3 regions of the Mesorhizobium sp. FG116 genome follow, and region 3 is predicted to be linked to each of the others. Evidence: riboswitches for the same ligand, from Rfam matches in the RefSeq annotation. Region 3 holds a riboswitch; each other region holds the start of a gene.

Region 1 (7,944 bases), on a different contig from region 3:
TGCTCACCTTTACCGTGTAGTCGTCGATCTTCTTGAAGGAGTCCTCGAAGGAGGTGATCTTCAGGATCTGCGTCATGTACCAGTAGAAGTTGGCCTTGGTGTTCCAGCCGCGCTCGAACGACCACATGACGGCATCGGCGTTCAGTTCGTTGCCCTTGTTGCTTTTCACGCCCTTGCGGAGGTGGAACGTGATCGACTTCTTGTCCGGCGCCAGGTCCCAAGTTTCAGCGAGGGCACCCTCCAGCTTGCTGAAGTCCTCGTACTTGATCCCGCCGTCTTCCTTGCTGGCGTAGCCCAGAAGCCGCTCGTAAACGTTTCTTCTGACCTCATGAACGGCTTCGGTCGGCGGGTATTCCTGATCCAAAGATTCGGGCGTGCGCGGACCCGCCACGACCAGGGTCGATTTCGCATCCTGCGCGAAGGCTGGACCCGAACCAATCATCGAGCCGGCAAGGAAAGTTCCCGCCAGCAACGCGACGACGGAGCGGCGCGACATCGTCACGAAGCCAGTGAGCCCGGTCGCTTCAACATGTGGATCCTGTATTGGCCGAAATGACATTTCTCTTTCCCCTTGAAATGGACGCTACGGATCTCGGCGTCTCTGTTGTTAGGGAAGCGCGCATGACGACGTGCACGCGAGACGCATCGTCCCGCTACAGTCGAAATTCACTCTCTCCCCTGTCGAGCTTCTTTCCGGCTTCCATTGAGTCCGGTGATTGTGTACAATGAAAGTGTGGAATGAGGGCTTTGGCTTGTCAATAGGTATTTGCGCAATTTCAAAGCCCCGGTCCGACCTATAAAAGGTACGGGAATCGGGAGTGCCAATCGGTGGTTGTTGACTGCAGATAGGTCAGTGAGCCGAGTGAATAGGCCGAGGGGCAAACCGTCGCCCTGCTGGCTGTCCGGATTGAAGTTGGGAGACAGGCCGTGGAGAACACACTTCCACGTTTTGAAAAATCGCACGGAAAGTCAGAGGCGCAGATACGCCGCCGGATCGTCCAGGCAATCTTTGAACAGCGCATGCGGCCGGGGGAACGCCTGACCGAAGACCAACTCGCAGCTGCGTTCGATGTAAGCCGTACGGTGGTTCGACAAGCTATGGCGAGGCTTGCTCAGGATGGCCTTATAGTGAAATTGCCGAACGTGGGATCAACGATCGCTTCTCCCTCCAGGAAGCAGACGCGCGATATCCTCGCCGTACGAAAGATGGTGGAGCCCGAGGTTGTTCGCATACTCGCTGCTGCTCCCACTGAGGCAGGGCTCGCCAAGCTTCGGAACCACTTAGCAGACGAACTTGACGCCCGCACGCGAGGCGACCGTGGCACACTGGTCCGGTTGACGGGAGAGTTTCATCTTTTACTGGCGGAACTAGCCGGAAACGAGGTTGTTACCCGCCTGATGATGGGCCTTCAGGCTTTGACATGCCTGGCGATCCTGTTGCACGCCGAACGAGAGGATGCTTGCCCGCCGGATGAGCACAGCACCATCACCAAAGCAATCGCATCCGGCGACGGTGAAGCTGCCGCGGCAGAGATGCTGAATCATCTGCGGCATGTCGAGAAGGACCTACAACTCGACCGACCTGAGCCCAAGTCGGCCCTTTCATGGCTTCGGGGCGACGCGGAGAGTGAAAGGGTCTGACCCTTGAACATGCCACTCGGCCACGTCAGAGCATCAAGATTGAATTTCGGTCGGCGCTCAACCGTAGATCGGAAATCGCCGACAGAGCTCGCGGACTTCGCCCAACACGGAACTCTCGAGTGTAGGATCGCCCTCCATACCTTTCTCAGCCAACGCTTCGGTGACTTTCAGGATCAACTGGCCGATGCATCTGAACTCGGGTTCTCCGAAACCGCGCGTCGTGCCGGCTGACGTGCCCAACCGGATTCCCGACGTGACTGCAGGCTTTTCCGGATCGAACGGGATTGCATTCTTGTTGCACGTCAGGCCGGCGCGTCCGAGCGCATCCTCGGCATCGCGGCCCTTCACGCCCTTGGGGCGCAGGTCAACGAGCACCATGTGGCTGTCGGTGCCGCCGGAGACGATGTTGAGACCGCCGACTGTCAGCGCATCGCTGAGCGCTCTGGCGTTGTCGATCACCCGTGCTGCGTAGTCCTTGAACCCAGGTTGCAATGCTTCGCCGAAAGCGACGGCTTTCGCTGCGATGACATGCATAAGCGGGCCGCCCTGATTGCCGGGAAAGACAGCCGAGTTGATCTTTCTGGCAAGACGTTCGTCATTCGTAAGGATCATGCCTCCCCGAGGTCCTCGGAGGGTCTTGTGCGTCGTGCTCGTCACTACGTGAGCATACGGCAGAGGATGTGGATACAGCCCGGCCGCGATGAGGCCCGCGTAGTGGGCCATGTCGACCATCAGATACGCTCCCACCTCGTCAGCGATCCGCCGGAAGGCCGCAAAGTCTATGGAGCGCGGGTAGGCCGACGAGCCTGCGATGATCAGTCTTGGCTTGCTCTCGATCGCGCGCGCTCGAACGTTTGCATAGTCGATGAGTTGGTCGGACTGGCGAACCTCGTAGCTCACCGCGTCGAACCACTTGCCGGACATGGTCACAGGCGAGCCGTGGGTAAGATGGCCGCCATGGGCCAGGGAAAGGCCCATTATCCGATCGCCCGGCCGAAGCAAAGCCAGAAACACCGCCTGGTTGGCCTGGGCGCCCGAATGCGGTTGAACATTCGCAAACGTCGCACCAAACAATGCCTTGGCCCGCTCGACTGCTAGAGTTTCAACCGCATCGACGAACTCGCATCCGCCATAGTACCGCCTACCCGGATAACCCTCTGCATACTTGTTGGTGAGGACCGACCCTTGTGCAGCTAACACATCACTAGAGACAATATTTTCCGATGCAATGAGCTCTATCCGGTGCTGCTGTCGGTCGAGCTCCCGCTTGATAGCAGTATCAATTGCGACATCGGTCAGATTATAATAGCGTTTCATTTTCGCCTCTTGTTTCGAGTGCTTGCTTTGGTCTAGTCGAGTGAAAAACGCCAAGATAGTTGACTGAAGGATCGCCATATTTCGAAAGGCGAGAGCAATCCAGCTGTGAGCGGAGGATGAGTGTCGATGTAGGGTACCGGCGGCGAAAGTTTCGCAGCTGTCTGGACCGACGATTTGCAGGACGTAGCCAGCGACATCGGCCAGCCCACCAACACGCCGGCACGATCACCCGCGACATCATGCAGTTTCAACAGATCGGTCTTTGGTGTCTTCGCCCGTCGCGTCTTCTCCAGAGCCGCACGAGCCCACCGCTGCTGACGGTCGATTTCGTGCCCCTCTGTCTGAGGCCTCAGAGACTCGCGCCCCGTGACTCTGTCAGCAGCGCTTACACCTTCGGCGGGGCTAGCCCCGACTTTCCAGAGTTGTCCTTCTGTCAGCGGTTCTTTTGCCTGAGAGATGTCGGGCGATTTCCCCTTCGGCAGCAGCTATCGCTGTTCTCTCCCGCAAACACTCGAGGCTGGGTCTGCCTCTGACGAAGGGGTCTATATCGTGGTCGGAATCTCGCCTGCGCTCCCACGATTGGGCTGCCGGAATTCGGGCGGCCGCTTAACGGCCGCCCGATCCTTCGCTGCAATCAGCGAGCCTTAACGTCGGTCCAGATCTTGTCGTACAGGGTGATCTTGTCGCCCACGTCCCGAAGCAGTTGGAGGCGCTTGAAGATCTCGTCGTTCGGATAGATCGACGTGTTCGAGGTCAGCTTGGGATCGATGAGCGGAAGAGCCGCCTTGTTCGTCGACCAGCCGCGCAGCCAGTTTGTGTTCTTGGCGTTGACCTCCGGCCGCATCATGTACTCAAAGAACCGTTTCGCGCTGTCGACATTCGGCGCGCTGGCGAGAAGGCACATGTCCTCCTGGAAACCGTTGGTTCCTTCTTTCGGAATGGCGTACCCGATATCGTCAGGCTTCGTGTCCATCGTCTGGACTACGGTGCCGGACCACCACTGCGCGACTACGAAGTCTCCGTTGATCACTTTGTCGCCGATGCCGTCGGTGAGCATGGCAGCCCAGTAGGGCTTCGCCTTCAAGATGGTGTCTCGAGCCTGGGCCAGTTGCTTCGGGTCGGTCGAGTTGATCGGAAAACCGTTGTACATCAAGGCGGCGCCGATCGTCTCGCGCACGTCGTCGAGCATCGCGATCTTGCCGTGCAGTTCGGCAGGCGGATCGAACACGACCTTCCACGTGTCGACAGAGGTGCCCCCGATTAGCTTCTTGTTGTACATCAGCCCCGTTGTGCCACGATTGTAGGGAAGGCAGATGTCGTGGTCGGCGTCGGTCTTCGACAGAAAATACTTCTGGTCGATGTTGTCATAGCCCTTGAGCGTCTTCAGTCCTGCGGGCTGCAGAAGCTGCAGCTTGGTCATGATGTCCTGCATGTGGACGGACGGAAAGACGATATCGTAGCCAGTTGCGCCAGCCTGGATCTTGGCCAGCATCTCCTCGTTGGTGCCGTAGTTATCCAGGTTGACCTTGATCCCCGTCTCCTTCGAGAAATCCGAGAGGATCTCTGGATTTATGTAGACCGTCCAGTTGTAGAGATTGAGTTCCGCAGCTGAAAGTGCCTGCGCGTTCATTACGGAAGCACCCGCCACGAGCAGCGACAGTGCGAGTCCTTTGGCCATTCTCATGTCAGTTCCCTTCTTTTGTTGAGCTTTCCAAGGTCGGTCGGCGCACAAGCAGCGCCAGGGCTACGATCGCCATCGAGACGACGATCATCAGGCAGGCGACGGCGTTGATTTCTGGCGAAACGTTCCGCTTGATCGCGCTGAACAGGAATACCGGCAGCGTCGTGGACCCCACGCCGCAGGTGAAGAAAGCAATGACGAGATCGTCGAACGATATGACGAGCGACAGCAGGAAAGCGCCGACAAGGGCGGGCGTCAGTTGAGGCAACGTCACCCGTCTAAACGTCGTGAGCGGCCTGGCACCCAAATCTGCCGAAGCCTCCTCGAAGGTACGATCCATACCCGCCAGCCGGCTGCCAACGACGATCGTGACGTAGGACGAGAGGAAAATCGTATGCGACAGGATCACCGAAACTCGCCCAAGGGGGAAAGCGAGCGCTGACAGAAAGATGAGCAACGCCAGCCCGAGAACGATGTCCGGAATGACTATCGGAACGAGAAGGAAGCTCTGGTAGGCCGCCCTGCCCCGAAACTTATAGCGATCCAGGCCAAGTGCCGTCAGGGTTCCGATCACAGTGGCCAGACTGGCTGCGCTGAAGCCCACGATGAGACTGTTGTTCAACGAACGGCCGAGTGCAGGATCGGAGTAGAGCTGCAGGTTTTCGGAGCCAAGGAAGGTGCGGTCGGAAGAGATCAGCCCCAGGTTGGCGAATACCCGCAGATACCAATCGAAGGTGAACCCCTTCCAGGTCATCATGCTGACGGTGTTCGAATTGAACGAGTAAACGATCAGCATGAAGATCGGGGCATAGAGGAAAAGAAAGAATATCCAGGTGTGCGCAGCCAGCAGCCGCCACCCAGCCTTCATCCAACTGGTCATGCCGAGGCTCCTTTTGCAGCGTTCCGCCGATCCGCTAGCGCAAGCGCGAGAAGCGACAGGACGACGATGACCGATAGGAAAGTTGCAACGGCGGACCCAAACGGCCAGTCGCGCGCCAAGAGGAACGACTGAGCGAGGAGCGTCGATAGATAGAGGTCCTTGCCGCCGCCTATGAGGGTGGGCGCGACGAAGTTCCCCATCGCCGGGACAAAAACCAACACCAGGCCGGCCATAACGCCCGGCAGGGTCAGAGGGAGAACGACACGCCGGAAGGTTGTCGAGCGCTTGGCGCCCAGATCGAGCGACGCCTCTATCAATGTGGCATCAAGCTTCTCGATCGAAGCGAAGAGCGGCAGCACCATGAACGGGAGGTACTGATAGAGCATGGTTACTGTCACCGCGAACGGCGTGTATATGATCTGAAGTGGGTGGGAAATAATACCGAGGTACATCAAGGTATGATTGAGGATACCGTCGCCCCTCAATATCAGTATCCATGAGTACATCCTGATAAGCGCATTCGCAAAGAACGGCACGGTCACAAGAAACAGGAGAAAATATTTCTTCTTGTGGTCGCAGCGTGCTATGTAAAACGCAGCAGGGTAGCCCACCAACAACGCCAACACTGCCGTCACCGCGCCGAGGATTACTGATTTCAGGATGACGCCGAGATATATGAAGTCCCAGGTGTCCCGAAGCTCATCGGGGTCCGGTATGCCGATCAGTTTCTCGTATGCCTGAAGGCTAAAAGACCAAACCACCCCGCCGTATGTGTCGCGGGATAGAACGCTGTAGATCGTGACGAGCGAGACCGGAACCACGAACAGCAGCAGCAACATGATCATGCCGGGACCTAGCGTTAGGGCGGGGCCCTTCCATTTGCCCCGGCGTGAGGCAGCAGCTTCCGTAGACGGACCCAAATGGTCGGCGGTCGCGGTCATGGCGTTAGCACCAGCACTTCCGAGGGCTCATACGCGAGGTGGATCGTCTCACCCGGCACCCAAGTGGCCCGTCCTCCCTCGAACGCGGCTTGGATCGTGCAGCCAGCAGCCTGAACTTCGACTCTGGTGCTGGTGCCAAGGTAGATGCTTTCCACCACGCGACCTTCGAGGCCGACGGCCGGAGGGGCGCTCGTCACACGGAGTTGCTCTGGCCTCAGCGCCAGAACGTAGGAACGTCCGGCGACAGCATCACTCGCAGCCGCGAAGAGCGATGTGCCGTCTCCCGTTTCAAATTTTGTTTGGGACCCGTCGGTCGATTGCGCCACCGCGGGCAGAAAGTTCATCTCGCCGACGAACCCTGCGGTAAACCGGGTCTTGGGTTTCTGGTAGACATCCCAGGGGGTGCCGATCTGTTCGATGCGCCCCCGGTTCATCACGACAACCTGGTCGCTCATGGCAAGCGCTTCCTCCTGATCGTGCGTGACGCACAGGAAAGCGATGCCCAGTTCATGCTGAAGCTTCTTGAGCTCGAACTGCATGTCCTTACGGAGGCGCCGATCGAGCGCGGCGAGCGGTTCATCCAAGAGCAGGATTTTCGGCCTGAGAATGAGCGCTCTCGCCAGCGCCACTCGTTGCTGCTGACCGCCCGACATCTTGCGGACTGAGCGACTGCCGAAATCGGCGAGCCTGACCAACTCAAGAGCTTCGGAGACTCGTCGACTGATCTCAGACCGCGAAACGCCAGCCACGCTGAGGCCGTAGCCGATGTTTTCCGCGGCGGTCATATGGGGAAACAGGGCGTACTGCTGAAAAACCGTATTTACTGGCCGCTCATAGGGCGGCTTGTAGGTCATTTCGACGCCATCAATCAGGACGCTGCCGCTGTTCGGCTCCTCAAAGCCACCGATCATTCTCAGCAGGGTCGTCTTGCCGCAGCCCGACGGACCCAGGAGGGTTGTGAACTGTCCCGCCGGAATAGAGAGGCTCAGATCGGAAACGGCATGGATCGTGGACCCTTCCGGCGAGCGAAATGACTTGGAAACCCTCCGTATCTCTACGACCGCTGTGTCTTGCTCGTTACGCATCAACATACCTTCTCCTCCCGGTCTTCGGCGCGTCACTAGGGGCTATAAATGCCAGTCAGATGGTCAGATGCGCCTCCGCCTTCTGCCTGACCCCGGCTTCGGTCGGGTCCCCCTGCTCGACCAGATTTCCTTGATTGATCACGCCGAACCGATCCGAGAGCCCGAGAGCGAATTCAATGTTCTGCTCCACGAGCAGAATGCTCATCCCGTCGACCTTCGCAGCGTTGCTTAGAACTTGGCCCATGCGCTGCACGACCATTGGCTGCACGCCTTCGGAGACCTCGTCGATGAGGACAAGTTTCGGCCGGGGTATCAGTGCCCGCGCAAGCAGCAGCATCTTCTGCTCGCCTCCGCTAAGGGTGCCGGCTTTCTGCTTCAATCGGTCCCTCAGAAATGGAA
Region 2 (7,944 bases), on a different contig from region 3:
GGTCGAGCTTTAGCCCGGTGTGCCCAACCCGGGACGGCCGCTCGTGCGCCAGACTCTTTGAACATCGAGAGGGGCAATCGAGCGGCCCTATTTGGCGGGCAGGGAACCACGGCGGTTATTGTCTACGCTGCCTTCGCGCGGAGCAATGTGTCGGCCGGCATGGTTTGCTCGGCCTCCGGCGCGACGACCACTGCGGTGGCAGCCGACAGAGCCCTCCCTCCGACCTTTGGCATGCATAGGGTTCAAGCCAGGCAGCAGCCTGCACGATTAGAGCATGTCCGGTTTAATCCGGCTCATACCCTGCTGCCTTAAAGTAGTTTGCGCATTCGGCTGGCGAGAAGAGTTCGACGAAAGAACCGACGGTGTCCCATAAGGCGGTGATCGTGCTCTCGGCCTTTGCACGCATCAGAGCCTTGAGCTTGGCAAAGGCGTTCTCGTTTGAGTTAAAATCGGGACTATAGGCTGGCAGGAACATAAGCGTTGCGCCGACTGCTTCAATCGCGGCGCGAATCCCGGCGGCCTTGTGGGCAGGCAGGTTTATCCATCACGACGATGTCGCCCTCCGACAGGGTCGGGACCAGCACCTGCTCGACATAGGCGTGGAACACGCTGCCGTTCATCGCATCGTCGTAGACGGAGGGCGCTGTCATTCCGATCAGCGGCAACGCGCCGCTGAAGGTGGTTGTCTTCAAATGGCCGTGCGGCCCGCCCGCCCGGCACGTGCGCCGCGCGGTGACCGTCCACACAGGGTCATCTTCGTCGACAGGTCGGTCTCGTGGATGAAGACCAGCTTGGCCGGATCGAGATCTAGTTGACCAGCGAACCAATCGCGGCGGCGCTTCAGGATGTCGGGACGCTCCTGCTCCAGTGCATGTGCGGTCTTTCTTTGAATGTCCAGCCGTTCCCATCAAGCCAGTCGCTCAAGGCGCGAGCCGCGTCGGCATCCTTGTTGTCGGGGTGCCAACTCTCCGATCCTCGCCCGGGCGATCCAGCCGATCGCGCTCGATACCCGATGCCGAAACGTGTTGCCGCCTGACTTACTCGTCTGCAGCCTTAAAGACACGCAACCGCAAATACTCGCCGAACGCTCTCGCCATTATCAACCTCCGCCAAAGCGGATGTTGAATCAGAGGCTGGATCTGGCATTACATCATAATCGATTCATCGATGCCCGGACGTGCTCTAGGCCGTCATCGAAAGGCTGGACCAAGACACATCTTCGGAATGGTCGTTATTCAGGGGCGAGGACCGACCGTTTCCGCGGGCTGAGGACCGGGTCTCGTTAGGCGGGTTTCCATATTTTTCACGATAAACCTTGGAGAAATGCGAATGCGAGGGAAACCCGGTAGCCAGCGCTATCTGCAGGATGGATAAGGTCGTACTCATAAGAAGCAGGTTGGCCCGCTCGAGGCGGAGCTCCAGATAGTACCGCTTTGGTGACCGCCCGAGCTCCCTCTCAAACAGTCTCTCAAGTTGCCTGCGCGATATGCCGCCTGCGGCCACAAGTTGATTGACGCTGAGCGGGTCGTCGATGCTGGCCTCCATCTTTTCGACGACTTTCACTACAGATCGATGGTTAAGTTTGACGCGAGAGGCCATAGGAAGCCGCTGTCGGTTCCCGGGTGAACGGATGCGATATGCGATAGCCTTTTCGCAAATGCGATTGACGACGACCTCGCCGTGGTCGCGCTCGATCAGCCGCAGCAGCATATCGAAGGACGCGTCTCCCCCTGAGCAGGTGTGTAGATCTCCATCTTGTTCGAAGGCGGTCTGAACGGCCGCAACTCCGGGGAACTCCTCGCAAAAGCGGGGAAGTTGTTCCCAGTGGACGGCACAACGACACCCCTCGGCAAGCCCGGTTCTCGCAAGGGCGAAGATGCCGCTGCCGATGCCGATGAGACTAATGTTGCGCGCGCGACAACTTCTCAGCCAGGCATCGAGCTTTCTATCCGGACACGGATAGGCGCTTCCGCCGCATACTATAGCTGCAGAAATCTCACCTGATGTCCGCAGCCTCTCTCTTTCGGTTCGCAAAGCGCTGTCGATGCCAACACTTACCCCACAGCTGGCCGTCACGGGCTGTCCATCCTCGGAAACGATGTACCAGCCATAAACAGCTCTTCCGAGCACTTCGTTCGCGAGTTTCAAGACCTCGACGGCCGAAGAAAATGCCCGGATCGAAAACCCGGGCAAAAGGTAAAATGTAAATGACCTAGGCGCGGCTTTGGTAGCTACTGGCATGCTGCTTTGTCCTGGGCATAGCGACTCCGGCGCTTACCGATCACGCCGCCTTCGCGTAGGACAGAGTGTCGGCAGGCATGGATTGCTCGACCTTCGCCGCGACCACTTCTGCCGTAGCAGCCGACAGCGTCCAGCCCAAATGACCATGCCCGGTGTTGTAGAATACACTGGGATGACGGCCGCTCCCGACCCTCGGCAGCATCGAAGGCATCATGGGCCGCAGGCCAGCCCAAGGCGTTACGCTGTCGGTCTCCACATTTGGGAAGAGCGTTCTCGTCCAGTCGACAAGCGGACGGATGCGGTCGGCCCGGATGTCTCTGTTGGCTCCGTTCAGCTCGGCAGTTCCTGCGACGCGAAACCGCGTTAACCCCAACCTGCTCGTCACGATCTTGGCATCGTCGTCCAAGAGACTGACCCACGGGGCGGCCGCCTGGGAGACATCGGATTGCAGATTGACGGTTATCGAATATCCCTTCACCGGATATATGTTCACCCGGTCTCCCGCCAGCTTGGCCAGCCGCTTGCTCTCAATTCCCGCGCAAATGACGATGCCGTCAAAATGCTCTTTGTAGGCACCCGGCCGACTATCCGACTTGGCCAGCTCCACCGTTACCGAGCGAGTTCCGAGCGAAAGATCGGCAACCTCGGCACCGGAAACGAAATCAACGCCCAGCCTCTGCGATGCCATCGCGAGGGCGCGCGTGAACTTATGAATGTCGCCCGTTGAATCGGCCTCGGTATAGTAGCCGCCGTAGTAGGTTCCGCGAATTGCGGGTTCGATTTCATTGATCTCGAGCGGGGTGACTGACCGACGTGCCAGCCCACCTTGCTGAAGCAGTTCATTCACCTGACCCGCTCGCTCGAATCTGCTTCGGTCCCGATAGATGTGCAGGATTCCACGCTTGACGTGGTCGAAATCGATCGCCTCCGCTTCGGCGATTTCGACGAGCCGTTGTCTGGCAAGCAGGGCCAAGCGGACGGTCTCTATGGTGTTCGCCCGATAGCGGGGGATGTTGGCGGCGAACTCGGCTAGCCAGCTATACTTGTGCCAGTTGGGCCTGGGGTTCATCAGCAGAGGCGCGTCGCTGCGCAGCATCCAGCGCAGCCCCTTGACCACGGTTGACCAATGGTTCCAAACCTCGGCATTGCTCACCGACAGTTGGCCGCCGTTTGCGAACGACGTTTCCATACCGGGATACCGATTTCTGTCGAATACGGTGACGCGATAGCCTCTCTTGATCAGAGAGTACGCGGTTGTAACGCCGGTGATGCCGGCTCCAATTATTGCAATTTTCGTCATGGGAGACTCCCCGGAACAGTGGATCAAAGGCCTGAAGCAGGCCCGTTCGATCCCCATCTGTCCTTTAACCTGAGAGCTTCGCTGCCTCTTGGGCAACGTCCCCTTCGGTGAGCGCCGAAACGCTTCTCTCCAGACTGTCTGGCCAGACGGTCCTTCCGCCTGAGAGATTCCTGGGGAGCTTGCTCCTTTGGCGCCAACGACAATGTCGCTGAGCTCTCCCGTCTGGCCATTGTGACAGATGTTGGATAGGGGGTTGGACAGCGTCAGTCAAGTGATATTCCTATTGGGAATTCTGTCGTTACGGTAAGCTGTCAAGGTCGTGCTTAGAGTGCACCGAAGCTCGACAGGGTGGATTTCAAAGCTGAGACAATGGCAGCCGAGGCCAAGCGATGCGCTCCTGACGAGGAAACTCGCGTGGACCGAGCGCTTCCGCGTCTTGTGCTTCGATTGGCCTTGTCGCTTGTCGGCGAATCGGACGCGACCCGCGGTCCTCCAAAATCAAACACGAAGGCCATTCTGGCAGGACCAGTAACCTGCCGGCTACTTGTGCGGCACACAGAGCCTGGATTGAAGTTTCCTCCACAACCTAAGCTTGGCACCTAGTGGTAGTCACAAACCGGCCGCCATGCCTTGCCCTGCCGGATTGCTCGACAGTGCGGGCTACACCATGTGTCAAGGGATGTGACAATTGTGGCATCATATAGCTTTGCCAGTTATGTGAGGAATTGAATTCTATTAAATAAAATCAGTATGTTAAATGGATAGCAGAGGGCGTTGCGGTTATTTTTGTTACTTCCTATTGACAGAAATGTGGGAATTGTGGATTTTTTGCGAGGTCGTAGTCGCACAGAAAAAGGGGAAGCCTACAATGACCACAATTGCCACGCGGCGTAGTGTTTTGAAAATCGCAGCAGGTGCAGCGGCCGGGTCGCTCGCCATGCCGTTCTTTGCCCGCAACGCTCTTGCGGAGGAGCCGATCAAGTTCGGGAGTCTCCTCGACAACACCGGTCCGCTCGCGCTTGAAGGCAAGCGTATGATTCAGACGACCGAGTATGCGATCAACCAACTCAACAAGGCCGGCGGTCTGTTGGGGAGGCAGATCCAGCTCAGCGCTTACGACACGCAGTCGAACATCCAGCTCTATACGCAATACGCGCAGACGCTGGCGCTCAAGGAGAAGGTGGACGTTGTTTTCGGCGGCATCACCTCGTCATCGCGCGAAGCCATTCGCCCGATATTGGATCGCGCCAAGATGCTGTACTTCTACAACACGCAATACGAAGGTGGTGTCTGCGATCGCAACGTGTTCTGCACCGGCTCGACACCGGCTCAGACGGTCAATCATATTTGCGATTATGCCCTCAAGAACTGGGGCAAGAAGGCATACATCGTCGCAGCCGACTACAACTATGGTCACACCACGGCCAGCTGGATGAAGAAATTCATGGCCGATGGCGGCGGCGAGATCCTCGGGACCGACTTCTTCCCCCTCGACGTCTCGAACTTTTCATCTGCGATCAGTCGCATCCAGGAGGCGAAGCCGGATCTCGTGCTGTCCGCCCTGGTCGGCGCCAATCATTCCGGCTTCTACCGCCAGTGGGATGCGGCAGGGATGAAAAGCAAAATCCATCTCGCCTCGAGCGTTTTCGGCATTGGCGACGAACTCACGACGATGGACCACTCGACGACCGACGGCATCCTCACCTGTTACGCCTGGTACAACGATCTCGATACGCCAGCCAGCAAGGACTTCGTTGCGAACATGCAGGCGGCCTACGGAAAAGACGTCACGGACCTTAGCGAGCTCGCGACAGCGACCTATGAAGGTGTAACTTTCTGGGCTGAGGCCGTGAAAAAGGCGGGGTCGCTGGACCGCGACAAAGTCATCGACGCATTGCAATCGAACCTCACCATCGATTCTCCGACCGGTAAGGTCACGATGGATCCGGGTACCCACCATTGCATCCGCAACACCTATCTGGCTTGGCCGAAGAGCGGTCGCTGGGAAATTCTGGAGACTTTCCCAAATTCATTTCCGGCAGACACGAACGGTGCTTGCGACCTCGTAAAAAATCCAAAGACCAACAAGCAGTTCACTCCGGAAAACTGAGGCAAGACAGTGGACCTTGGAGCCCTGCTGGCGTTTAACGTCGCTACCGGTGTTGCGACGCTGGTTCTGATCACGCTCGGTTTGAGCGTGATCTACGGCATGATGCGCATAATCAACCTCGCTCACGGCGAGTTCATCATGCTCGGAGCTTACACCGCGGTGATGAGCAACCACGCCGGCGTCAATATCTGGATAGCCATGCTGGTACTGCCACCTATTGTGGTCGGACTTATTGGCTTACTCCTCGAGCGATGCATCATTAGGTTCCTCTACGGGCGGATGATGGACACCATGCTGGCCACGTGGGGCATCAGCCTCGCTTTGGTTGGCTTGTCCACGACCCTCTTCGGCAACGTAGTGCGAGGATTGTCGTCCCCCGTGGGAAGCTTCGACATCGGGCGATATGGCGCCAGCCTTCATAGCATCATCATAATCACTACCGCGGTCGTGCTGGTCGTGTTGATGATGATGCTGATGCTGGGAACCAGGTTCGGACTTATCCTTCGGGCGACCATGCAGAACCCAGGCATGGCCGCGGCCATGGGGGTTTCGCCGGGGCTCGTCTATATGGCAACTTTCTCATTGGGCGCAGCGCTTGCCGGCTTGGCCGGGGGTGTTCTGGCTCCTATCTCGGGCATCTCGCCAGGCATGGGCGTCGCATATGTGGCGCGTTCGTTCATTACGGTTCTGAGCGGGGGGCCGGCTATCGTTGCGGGCACGGCTACGGCGTCCACGTTGTTCGGTTTGATAAACGAGATTACGGCTTTTCTGACCACTCCGATCATTGGCGACGTTGCGCTTCTTGCTACCGCAATTGTTCTCATTCGTGCGATGCCGCAAGGCATCACCGGTAGCTTTCTGAGGCGCTGGCTATGAGGGTTTCGTCGTCAAGCTTCCGTTTGCCGCCGTGGGCGGGAGTCGCGAGTACGGTTGCCATCGGCGTCGTGCTAATGTTTGCCGTCCCGCGGGCGCTCGACCTGTACGCGGTGGTTCAGTTCACCGGATTCGCAGCTCTGGCCATGTACGGTCTAAGCCAGGGGTTCCTCTGGGGGCACGCCGGTATCTTGTCCTTCGGACAGGCTGCATTCCTGGGACTGGGAGGGTATTCATATGCCGTCGCCGTCATCAATCTAGGCGACAGCACGCCCGCAGTGGCGCTGGCGATCTTCGTTCCGGCCTTCTTCGCGCTATTGCTTGGCTATTTCATGTTCTACGGCCGCGTCAGCGACGCCTATGTCGGCGTTGTCACGTTGACGGTCTCCATCATCATTTTTCAACTGGTCAATTCAACCTCCGGCAGCCAATACCGCATTGGTGATGCAGAGCTGGGAGGTTTCAACGGCATCCCGGCGATTCCAGCCCTCAATCTACCAGGCGATCATGGCAATCAACTCGATACGGAGTGGATTTGGTACATAGCGATCGGAGCCTTGATCCTTGTGTACGTGATGCTGAGGGGGCTTCTGGCCAGCAGCTTCGGGCGCGTTCTAGTCGCCATCCGTGAGAACAACACGCGCGCACAGCTCCTGGGCTATGACACGCGCCTCTATAAACTGATCGCTTTCGTTATCTCAGCAGGTGTTGCGGGGCTTGCGGGCTGTCTCTACGCAAACTGGAGCGGCTTCATCAGCCCCCCGGTATTCGCTCTGCAGATGTCGGCACAAGTCATCATTTTCGTGCTCATCGGCGGCGTGGGCACTCTAGTAGGACCGATGATTGGTGCGATTATTGTTCAGTCTCTCCTCATAGTCGGAGGCACTCAGCAGACTGTCGATCCCAATCTCGGCCTGGGAGTCGTATTGATTGGCTTCGTACTTTTGGTCCCGCAAGGCCTCCTTCCTACGTCACGAAGAATCGTCGATCAGCTTCTCGAGCGCAGCCGGTCGAATAGCAAAATGCAGAATTCACCGTCCGGCAATGCGCTCGACAAGGTTGCAGGGGAAATCAAGCTGTGAAGCTAGTTGGCACCAGTGACAGCGGCGGTTCGGCGCTCGTCCAGGCTTGCGGGGCGTCGATGCGCTTCGGAGGCGTGGCGGCGGTGTCGAATGTCGATTTCACGCTTGGCGAGCAGGAACTGCGTTGTCTTATCGGCCCAAACGGTGCGGGCAAGAGCACGTTCTTCAAGATGCTGACCGGCCAACTCACCCCTACCGAGGGCAGGATTCTGTTCCGCGGCGTCGACATTACCGGCGCCGCCCCCCACGCCATCGCCAGGCTGGGCGTTGGAATCAAGACGCAAGTTGCGAACGTTTTCAATGGCCTGTCCGTGGCCGAAAACGTCTTCGTCGCTGCC
Region 3 (7,944 bases):
GCCACGAAGACCTCCCGCTTTTCGTGACGGCGGTGGCGATCCAGAGCAGTTCGGGCGGCAATCTGCGCGAGATCCTCGACGGGCTTTCGGCGACCATTCGCGAACGTGGCAAGTTGCGCCGCAAGGTGCGCGCCATTTCCACCGAAGGCCGCATGTCAGCCTACATCTTGACGGCGGTGCCGGCGCTCCTGTTCGCCAGCATCATGGTCATGATGCCGGAGTTCTACCGTGACGTCTGGGATGAACCCATGACATGGTACCTGATCGGGGGAACCATTTTCTGGCTGATGCTGGGCAACGCCATGATGTTCAAAATGTCGAACTTCAAGTTCTGAGATGGAAAGCTTCGTGGAATTCCTCGCCTTGTTGAGACCGACATCCCTGATGCCGGTGGCGGCTCTGCTGCTTCTCGCGGGCGGTGGGGCGGTGGTTTGGCCATTGGTAGCTGCGAAGGGAAATCGTGACGACGTCAAGCGCAGGCTGCGCGTGGAAGACAAGACGCCTCAGCAGCAGAACGAACCGGCACCCAAAAGAAACACGAGTGCCGTGCGCGAAAAAGCGGCGCGGACTGCGCAGGAATTTTACGCCCGCAGCGATCCGGAAAATGTTGCGCGACTGCGCATGAGGCTTATCCAAGCCGGATATATGGACCCGCGCGCCACAGGCATGTTCTTCCTGATACGATTCTGCTGTTTCATAGGCGCGGCACTGGCCGCATTCATCTTCAATGAATGGCTGGCCAACGCCGATGCCACGGCCACCAGCCGCTGGGCATTGGTGATCATGTCGGGCGCAGCAGGTTATTTCCTTCCAGGCTTGGTGCTCGGCCAGAAAATCCGCGAGCGCTCCCGCGAATACCGCAACGGGTTCCCGGATTTCATGGATCTCATGATCGTGTGTTCCGATGCGGGTATGAGCATGGAAGCAGGGATCGAACGGGTATCGCGCGAGCTTGCAAACACCTATCCGTCGCTCAGCCAGAACCTGCAGCTTGTCTCCTTGGGATTGCGCGCCGGGCGCAGTCTGGACGATGCGCTGAAGGCGCTGTCGGACCGGCTAAGCCTGGATGAAGTGCGCTCTTTCGCCACCTTGCTGCAACAGTCGAAAGAACTCGGAACCAGCCTGTCCGGGGCGCTCAGGGTGTTCTCGGACGAAATGCGGCACAAGCGCATGTCCCTTGCCGAAGAAAAGGCGCATGCGCTTCCCGCAAAGATGTCGGTGCCGGTCACCGTGTGCATTCTGCCTGTGGTGCTGATGATCGCAATCATACCGATCATCGTGAAGATGACTTCACAGTAAGTTGGATGGTTAATGCGCGCTTTGCAGGGCGTGTTAATCTGCGCGCACTTTGGCACCGAAGTTTAATCGCTCGCCTCTAATATACGATACGAAAACGACCCGCCGAAGCGGGCGATTGGGGCAGGGGCATGCGTCACGGACTTTTCATGGCAACGGCTGCGATGGTTGCCGCCATCGCACTGGCAGGCTGTACGACAACTTCTGTAGACGCGACGAAGACGACTGCGATCGACGCTATGCCTGAAAGCGTAGAGGTGTCCGATCTTGCATCTGGTAAGGCCCAGTTCCGTGATGGCAACTACGGACTTGCAGAAAAGCACTTCCGAAAGGCGGTTGAACTGCAGGCGGACAACGCCGAGGCATGGATGGGTCTTGCCGCTTCATACGATCAACTTGGCCGCTTCGACTTTGCCGACCGTGCCTATGATCAACTCTTGAAGGTGGCCGGCCGCAAGCCGCAGATCATCAACAACATGGGTTATTCGCAACTGTTGCGCGGAAATAAGAAGAAGGCGAGGGCGCTTTTTCTTGAGGCGCGCAATGCCATGGCCGATACCACGGTCGTTGATGCCAATCTGGCGCTGCTCGACAAGGCATAAATCGCGGGGGCGAGTGAAGAAGGCCGGCGCATAGCGCCGGCCTTTTTCAATTATTCGGCCGCACCGAGATATTCGGTAACCGGCGGGCAGGAGCAGACGAGATTGCGGTCGCCCGCGACGTTGTCGATGCGCGAGACCGGTGGCCAGTATTTGGTGCCGGTGTCGGCGTCCCCGGCGGGGAAGGCTGCCTCAAGCCGCGAGTAGGGACGCTTCCAATCGCCGGCCAGCGCCTCGGCTGCTGTGTGTGGGGCATTTACGAGGGGATTGTCGTCCTTGGGCCACACGCCTTTTTCCACTTTCTCGGCTTCGCAAGCTATCGCGATCAACGCTTCGCAAAGACGGTCAATCTCGCGTTTCGGCTCGGATTCGGTTGGCTCCACCATCAATGTCCCCGCGACCGGGAATGACATTGTCGGTGCATGGAAACCGTAGTCGATAAGCCGTTTGGCGATGTCGTCGACAGTAATGCCCGAGCTTTCCTTCAGTACGCGGGTGTCGAGGATGCACTCATGCGCGACGCGTCCGCTGCGGCCCCGGTAAAGAACCGAATAGTGGTTGCCCAAACGCGCCACCAGATAGTTGGCCGACAGGATGGCCATTTCGGTTGCCTGCTTCAACCCGTCCGGACCCATCATACGGATATACATCCATGTGATTGGCAAGATGGAAGCACTTCCGAATGGTGCGGCAGCCACGGCATGTGCCGAGCCTTCGGTCACATGACCGGGCAGATAAGGCGCAAGGTGTGCCTTTACCCCGATCGGTCCGATGCCTGGACCGCCGCCGCCATGCGGAATGCAGAAGGTCTTGTGCAGGTTCATGTGGCAGACGTCGGCGCCGATGTCGCCGGGGCGGGAAAGGCCGACCAGAGCGTTGAGGTTGGCGCCGTCGAAGTACACCTGGCCGCCATGTTCGTGGACAATGGCGCAGATGTCCTTCGCGCCTTCCTCGAACACGCCGTGCGTCGAGGGATAGGTGAACATCAACGCCGCCAGATTGGCCGCGTTGGCGGCAGCCTTGGCTTTCAGGTCCTCGATGTCGATGTTGCCATCTTCGGTGCAACGAACAACAACCACCGACATGCCCGCCATCGCCGCACTGGCCGGATTGGTGCCGTGTGCGGAGGAGGGGATCAGGCAGATATTGCGGTGCCCCTCATTGCGCGAAAGGTGGTAGCCGCGAATGGCAAGCAGGCCCGCATATTCGCCCTGGCTGCCGGCGTTCGGCTGCAGGGTCACGGCGTCGAAACCGGTGATCTCGCAGAGCCAGCCTTCCAACTGGTCGATCATTTCGCGATAGCCTGTCGAATGCGCCTTGGGCGCAAACGGGTGCAGGTTCGCGACACTCGGCCAGCTAACCGGCATCATTTCAGCGGCTGCGTTCAGCTTCATGGTGCAGGAGCCGAGGGGAATCATCGCGCGGTCAAGCGCCAGATCCTTGTCGGCGAGTCTGCGCAGGAAACGCATCATGTCGGTTTCCGAACGGTTCTCATGGAATACCGGCTGGCTCATGAATTCCTTGCCGCGCGGCTTTCCGGGCATGGTGCTGGAAGATTTTCCCGCCTTGGCTCCGAACAATGCAGCAATCGCAGCGACATCGTTTTGGTTCGACGTCTCGTCGAAGCTGATGCCGATACGATCTGCATCAATAGCGCGCAGCAGTCGACCACCCTTTTCGGCTTCCTTTGCGATCTGCGCGGCCTTGCCTTTGATCTCAACCGTCACTGTATCGAAGCGGTTTTCACCCACCACACTCAAGCCTGCGGCCTTGAGACCGTCAGCGAGGCTGGCAGCAAGAGCGTGGATACGGCTTGCAATGCCTTGCAGACCCGAAGGCCCGTGCCAGATTGCATATGCGGCCGCCATGTTGGCAAGAAGTGCCTGCGCCGTGCAGATGTTTGAGGTCGCCTTGTCGCGACGGATATGCTGCTCGCGCGTTTGCAATGCCAGTCTGTAGCCTGGGCGGCCATGGGCATCGACCGACTGGCCAACGAGGCGTCCCGGAATAAGCCGCGTCAGCCTGTCGGAGACAGCGAGATAGGCAGCATGCGGTCCGCCGAAGCCCATCGGAACGCCGAAGCGCTGCATCGAGCCGACGACGATGTCGGCTCCCTGTTTGCCTGGCGCTTCGACGAGCGTCAGCGCCAACGGGTCGGCAACCGCAATGACCAGCGCGCCGGCCGCCGCAGCCTTGTCCACGATATCTGCATAATCGCCAAAAACACCGAACGTATCCGGCCACGGAACGATGACAGCAGCCGTCTGTTCGTCGGCTTTATCGCCTTCTACCTTGATGCCCAGTGGTTCGGCGCGCGTCTTGACGACATCCAGAACCTGCGGATGCAGCGAACCGGCGACGATGATGTTTGGCCGTTTGCCGTAGTGGAAGCGCCAGGCGATGCCAACGGCTTCAGCGACGGCGGTTGCCTCGTCCAGAAGCGAAGCCGACGCTACCGGCAGGCCGGTTAACTCCGTCACCAGTGTCTGGAAGTGGAAGAGAAGCTCCAGCCGGCCTTGGCTGATCTCTGCCTGGTAGGGTGTATAGGCCGTGTACCAGGCGGGGTTCTCGAACAGGTTGCGCTGGATCACGGGCGGCACGTTGACGCCGTGATAGCCGGTGCCGATGAAGCTCTTGAGAACGGTATTCTTCGCCATTATCGCCGATAGCTCGGCCAATGCATCCGCCTCGCTGGCGGGGGCAGGCAGGTTGAGCGGGTTCTCCAGCCGGATCGAGTTAGGCACGGCCTGACTGATCAGCGTCTCGACTGACGGAACGCCGATCGTGGCAAGCATGGCGCGAGTGTCATCCGGGCCCGGCCCTATGTGGCGGGCCGTGAAAGGGTAAGGTGCCGTTGTCATGATGCCACCATTCAGCCGATATGGGCTTTGTACGCGGCTTCATCCATGAGGCCGTCGAGCTGGCTTTTGTTAGAAAGTTTCATCTTCCAGAGCCAGCCGTCGCCGGTGGCGGCCGAATTGACGAGAGCCGGGTCGGAGCCCAGAGTTTCGTTGGCTTCCGTCACCTCACCGTCGGCAGGCGCATAGACGTCGGATGCTGCCTTGACCGATTCGACCACGACTGCGGTATCGCCCTTTGTAAGGCCTTTGCCGACCTGAGGGATTTCGACGAACACGATATCGCCAAGCTGTTCCTGCGCGTAGTCGGTAATGCCGACCGTTGCCACGTCTCCTTCAACGCGGAGCCATTCGTGGTCTTCGGTAAAATACGTCGTTGCCATGAGGATTTATCCTTTGCGGTAGCGATGAGGAAAAAACGGAAGGGAGTGGACGGTGAGCGGCACCTTGGTGCCGCGCACATCTGCGAAAATTTGGGTGCCGTTGGCGGCAAGCGGAGCGGCGACGTACCCCATTGCAACCGGAAATCCGGTCGAAGGGCCAAAGCCGCCGGAAGTCACATGTCCGGCGGCTTTGCCCTCGGCATCTACCAGTGCTGCCCCCGCACGCACCGGCTGCCGACCTTCTGCCTTCAGGCCGACCCGCTTTTGAAGTGGGCCGCGCGCCAAAACCGCCCGCAGCGCATCCGCGCCGACGAACTTGCCCGAGACGCGTATTTCTTTCGGAATGGCCCACATCAAGCCCGCATTAACCGGATTGATCTCGGGCGTGATGTCATTGCCATGCAGGCACAAGCCGGCCTCAAGACGCAGGCTGTCGCGGGCTGCCAAGCCGACCCATGCCACGCGATCGTCTCCGAGAAGCCTGGTTACAAGCTCGCGCGCATCCTTTTCCGGAAGGCCGACCTCGAACCCGTCTTCGCCTGTGTAGCCGGAGCGGGTCATGAACCAGTTTTCGCGCGGTTCGATGCCATGCATGAACAGGAGCGAGCCCGTTTCGATGCCGGCTCGCGACAGTGCCGCCCACGCATCGGGACCCTGTAGGGCGAGGAAGACGCGATCGAGCGGATCAATCGTGACGGCAAGGCCTCCGGCCAGCTTCCGAAGATGTGCCTCATCTTCGGAGGCGTTGCCGGCGTTCGCCACCACCATGAAGCGGTCGTCGCCGAGCCGCGTGACGATGAGGTCGTCGATGATGCCGGCGGCCTCGTTGAGCAACAGCGTGTATTTCGATTGCGAGATTGCGAGCGCGTCCGCCTGCAGCGGGCAAGCTTTGTCGAGCAAGGCTACGGCATCCTTGCCCCGCACCTCGAACAGTTTCATGTGCGAGATATCGAACAGGCCCGCATGATCGCGGGTATGCAAATGTTCCTTCATGACGCCGGCCGGATAGGTCAGCGGCATGTGCCAGCCGGCAAATGCTCCGAAGCGCGCTCCAGCTTGAATGTGCAAGTCTTCGAGGGGTAGGTGTCTTACTTCATCGCCTGCCATGACTTCTCCAGAACAACACGAAATCGACCGCAACGTGCGGCCAGTCCGTGCCCCTCTGTCTGAAGCCTGAGAGACTCGCGCAACCGGAACTCTGTCGGCGGCGCTTACACCTTCGGCGCGGGGTTTTCGAAGCCCCGACTTTCCAGAGTGTCGTTCTGCCTACGGTTCTTTTGCCTGAGAGATTTCGGGCTATTTCCCCTTCGGCGGCAGCTTTCGCTGCTCTCTCCCGCAAACAGTTGAGGCCAAATCAGCCTCCGACGCGTGAGTCCATAGCCTAGTCGCGACGACTTGTCACCTCCAGGCGACATGCTGGCCTAAGTGTTTTTATCACCGACATAATTCGCGACGACTATTCCTCAGATGCCGCCATACCAATCGTAGCCGTAGTCTTCCCAATACCCGCCGCGCCCGCCTCCGATCGACGAAAACGAAGATACCAATTCGACCTTGTGGATGTACTTTGGCATCTTGTAGCCGAGCTGCCTTTCCACGCGAACGCGCAGGGGCGCGCCATTCTCTACCGGCAGCGGCTTTCCGTTCAACCCATAGGCGAGAATGGTTTGCGGGTGCCGCGCATCAACGAGATCAATCGACCCGTAGTATTTGATCTCGCCGGATAGGCTGCGGTCGATGGTGTCGAGGCAATGAAACACGACATAGCGTGCTTCCGGCTTGACCACCGCTTCGTCGAGCACATGCGCGAGCGGCGTGCCGGTCCACTTGGCAATGCAACTCCACCCTTCGACGCAGTCGTGACGTGTGATCTGCGTGCGGCTGGGCATGGCGAGGATCTGATCGCGCGTGAGCGTCAGAGGTTTTTCCACCAAGCCGCCCACCTCCAGGCGCCAGTCGGCAAAATCCTTGGCCATGAGACCCTTGTAGAATTCGTCATCCGGGGCGGTAACGCCGTTGGGCCGCATAGGCTGGCGGATGTCGGCCTCGGTGAACTCCTGCGCAAGGGCATCGCGTCCGGCAAGCAAGCGTTGCGTATGCCAGGTCAAATCGTTAGCGTTTTCGAGAAAGCTGCGCAGTGGCGCACCAATGCGCAGTTGGTTGTCGAAGACATCACATCCCGTGAGCGCGACGCTGGAGGCGCCAATGCCGGCTGCTGTGAGGAATTTTCGGCGGTTGAGCATGATTTTACCCATCTCACGCCCCGCGCTTGGTGTTCGGCCTCGAGGGGGCGGGTGGATCGGTTCGATACCAGCCGGTGACGATCGAGCGCAGTTCGTTAAGCGGGCCGGCAGCCAGGATCATCGCCATGTGAATGAAGAAGAACGCGACCAGCATCAGCATCACGACGAAGTGGATGGTCCGCGCGGTCTGCCGGCCGCCAAACAGATCAGGCAGGAACGGCAGCACGGAATTCATGCTTGGCGACATGGTCAAGCCGGTGAGGATCATCAGCGGCATGAGTATGAACAGCACACCGGCGTAAGCGAGCTTCTGCAGCACGTTGTAGTCGTGGGTGTGATGGAATCTCAGTCGGACATGGTCGGCAATATCGCGTGGTAGCTTGCGCAGGTCACTGGCGCGAGGCGCGAGGTCACGCCTGAAATGTCCATTGAGCAAACTGGCCACCAGCCAAACGAGAAGTGTTATTGATAAAAGCCACGCGAAAAAGAAATGGATCACGCGTCCAGTGCCAAGATCGTAATAGGAGGGCACCGTTAGCCACGAAGGGAAGGCTCTCTGCCGTTC

The links. Region 3 has a riboswitch for glycine ahead of gcvT (glycine cleavage system aminomethyltransferase GcvT). Riboswitches for the same ligand answer to the same signal wherever they lie in the genome.
Region 1: another riboswitch for glycine. It lies ahead of glyA (serine hydroxymethyltransferase); the one in region 3 lies ahead of gcvT (glycine cleavage system aminomethyltransferase GcvT).
Region 2: another riboswitch for glycine. It lies ahead of ACODTY_RS22335 (D-amino acid dehydrogenase); the one in region 3 lies ahead of gcvT (glycine cleavage system aminomethyltransferase GcvT).

The regions. Positions count from the first base shown of each region.
Region 1 is NZ_JBMDKS010000047.1:2,680-10,623, forward strand. Features, by position in the region: gene ACODTY_RS22395 (ABC transporter substrate-binding protein) at 1-559, opposite strand, end outside; gene ACODTY_RS22400 (GntR family transcriptional regulator) at 928-1,641, shown strand; gene glyA (serine hydroxymethyltransferase) at 1,699-2,958, opposite strand; glycine riboswitch at 3,386-3,472, opposite strand; gene ACODTY_RS22410 (ABC transporter substrate-binding protein) at 3,593-4,636, opposite strand; gene ACODTY_RS22415 (ABC transporter permease) at 4,644-5,519, opposite strand; gene ACODTY_RS22420 (ABC transporter permease) at 5,516-6,364, opposite strand; gene ACODTY_RS22425 (ABC transporter ATP-binding protein) at 6,457-7,551, opposite strand; gene ACODTY_RS22430 (ABC transporter ATP-binding protein) at 7,601-7,944, opposite strand, start outside.
Region 2 is NZ_JBMDKS010000046.1:217-8,160, forward strand. Features, by position in the region: partial or broken gene ACODTY_RS22320 (ornithine cyclodeaminase family protein) at 1-13, shown strand, start outside; partial or broken gene ACODTY_RS22325 (IS630 family transposase) at 284-1,097, opposite strand; gene ACODTY_RS22330 (GlxA family transcriptional regulator) at 1,183-2,241, opposite strand; gene ACODTY_RS22335 (D-amino acid dehydrogenase) at 2,282-3,541, opposite strand; glycine riboswitch at 3,679-3,772, opposite strand; gene ACODTY_RS22340 (ABC transporter substrate-binding protein) at 4,410-5,651, shown strand; gene ACODTY_RS22345 (ABC transporter permease subunit) at 5,661-6,527, shown strand; gene ACODTY_RS22350 (branched-chain amino acid ABC transporter permease) at 6,602-7,606, shown strand; gene ACODTY_RS22355 (ATP-binding cassette domain-containing protein) at 7,666-7,944, shown strand, end outside.
Region 3 is NZ_JBMDKS010000035.1:16,025-23,968, reverse strand. Features, by position in the region: gene ACODTY_RS21025 (type II secretion system F family protein) at 1-335, shown strand, start outside; gene ACODTY_RS21020 (type II secretion system F family protein) at 337-1,299, shown strand; gene ACODTY_RS21015 (tetratricopeptide repeat protein) at 1,428-1,898, shown strand; gene gcvP (aminomethyl-transferring glycine dehydrogenase) at 1,949-4,759, opposite strand; gene gcvH (glycine cleavage system protein GcvH) at 4,768-5,136, opposite strand; gene gcvT (glycine cleavage system aminomethyltransferase GcvT) at 5,143-6,243, opposite strand; glycine riboswitch at 6,396-6,482, opposite strand; gene ACODTY_RS20995 (molybdopterin-binding protein) at 6,600-7,391, opposite strand; gene ACODTY_RS20990 (cytochrome b/b6 domain-containing protein) at 7,393-7,944, opposite strand, start outside.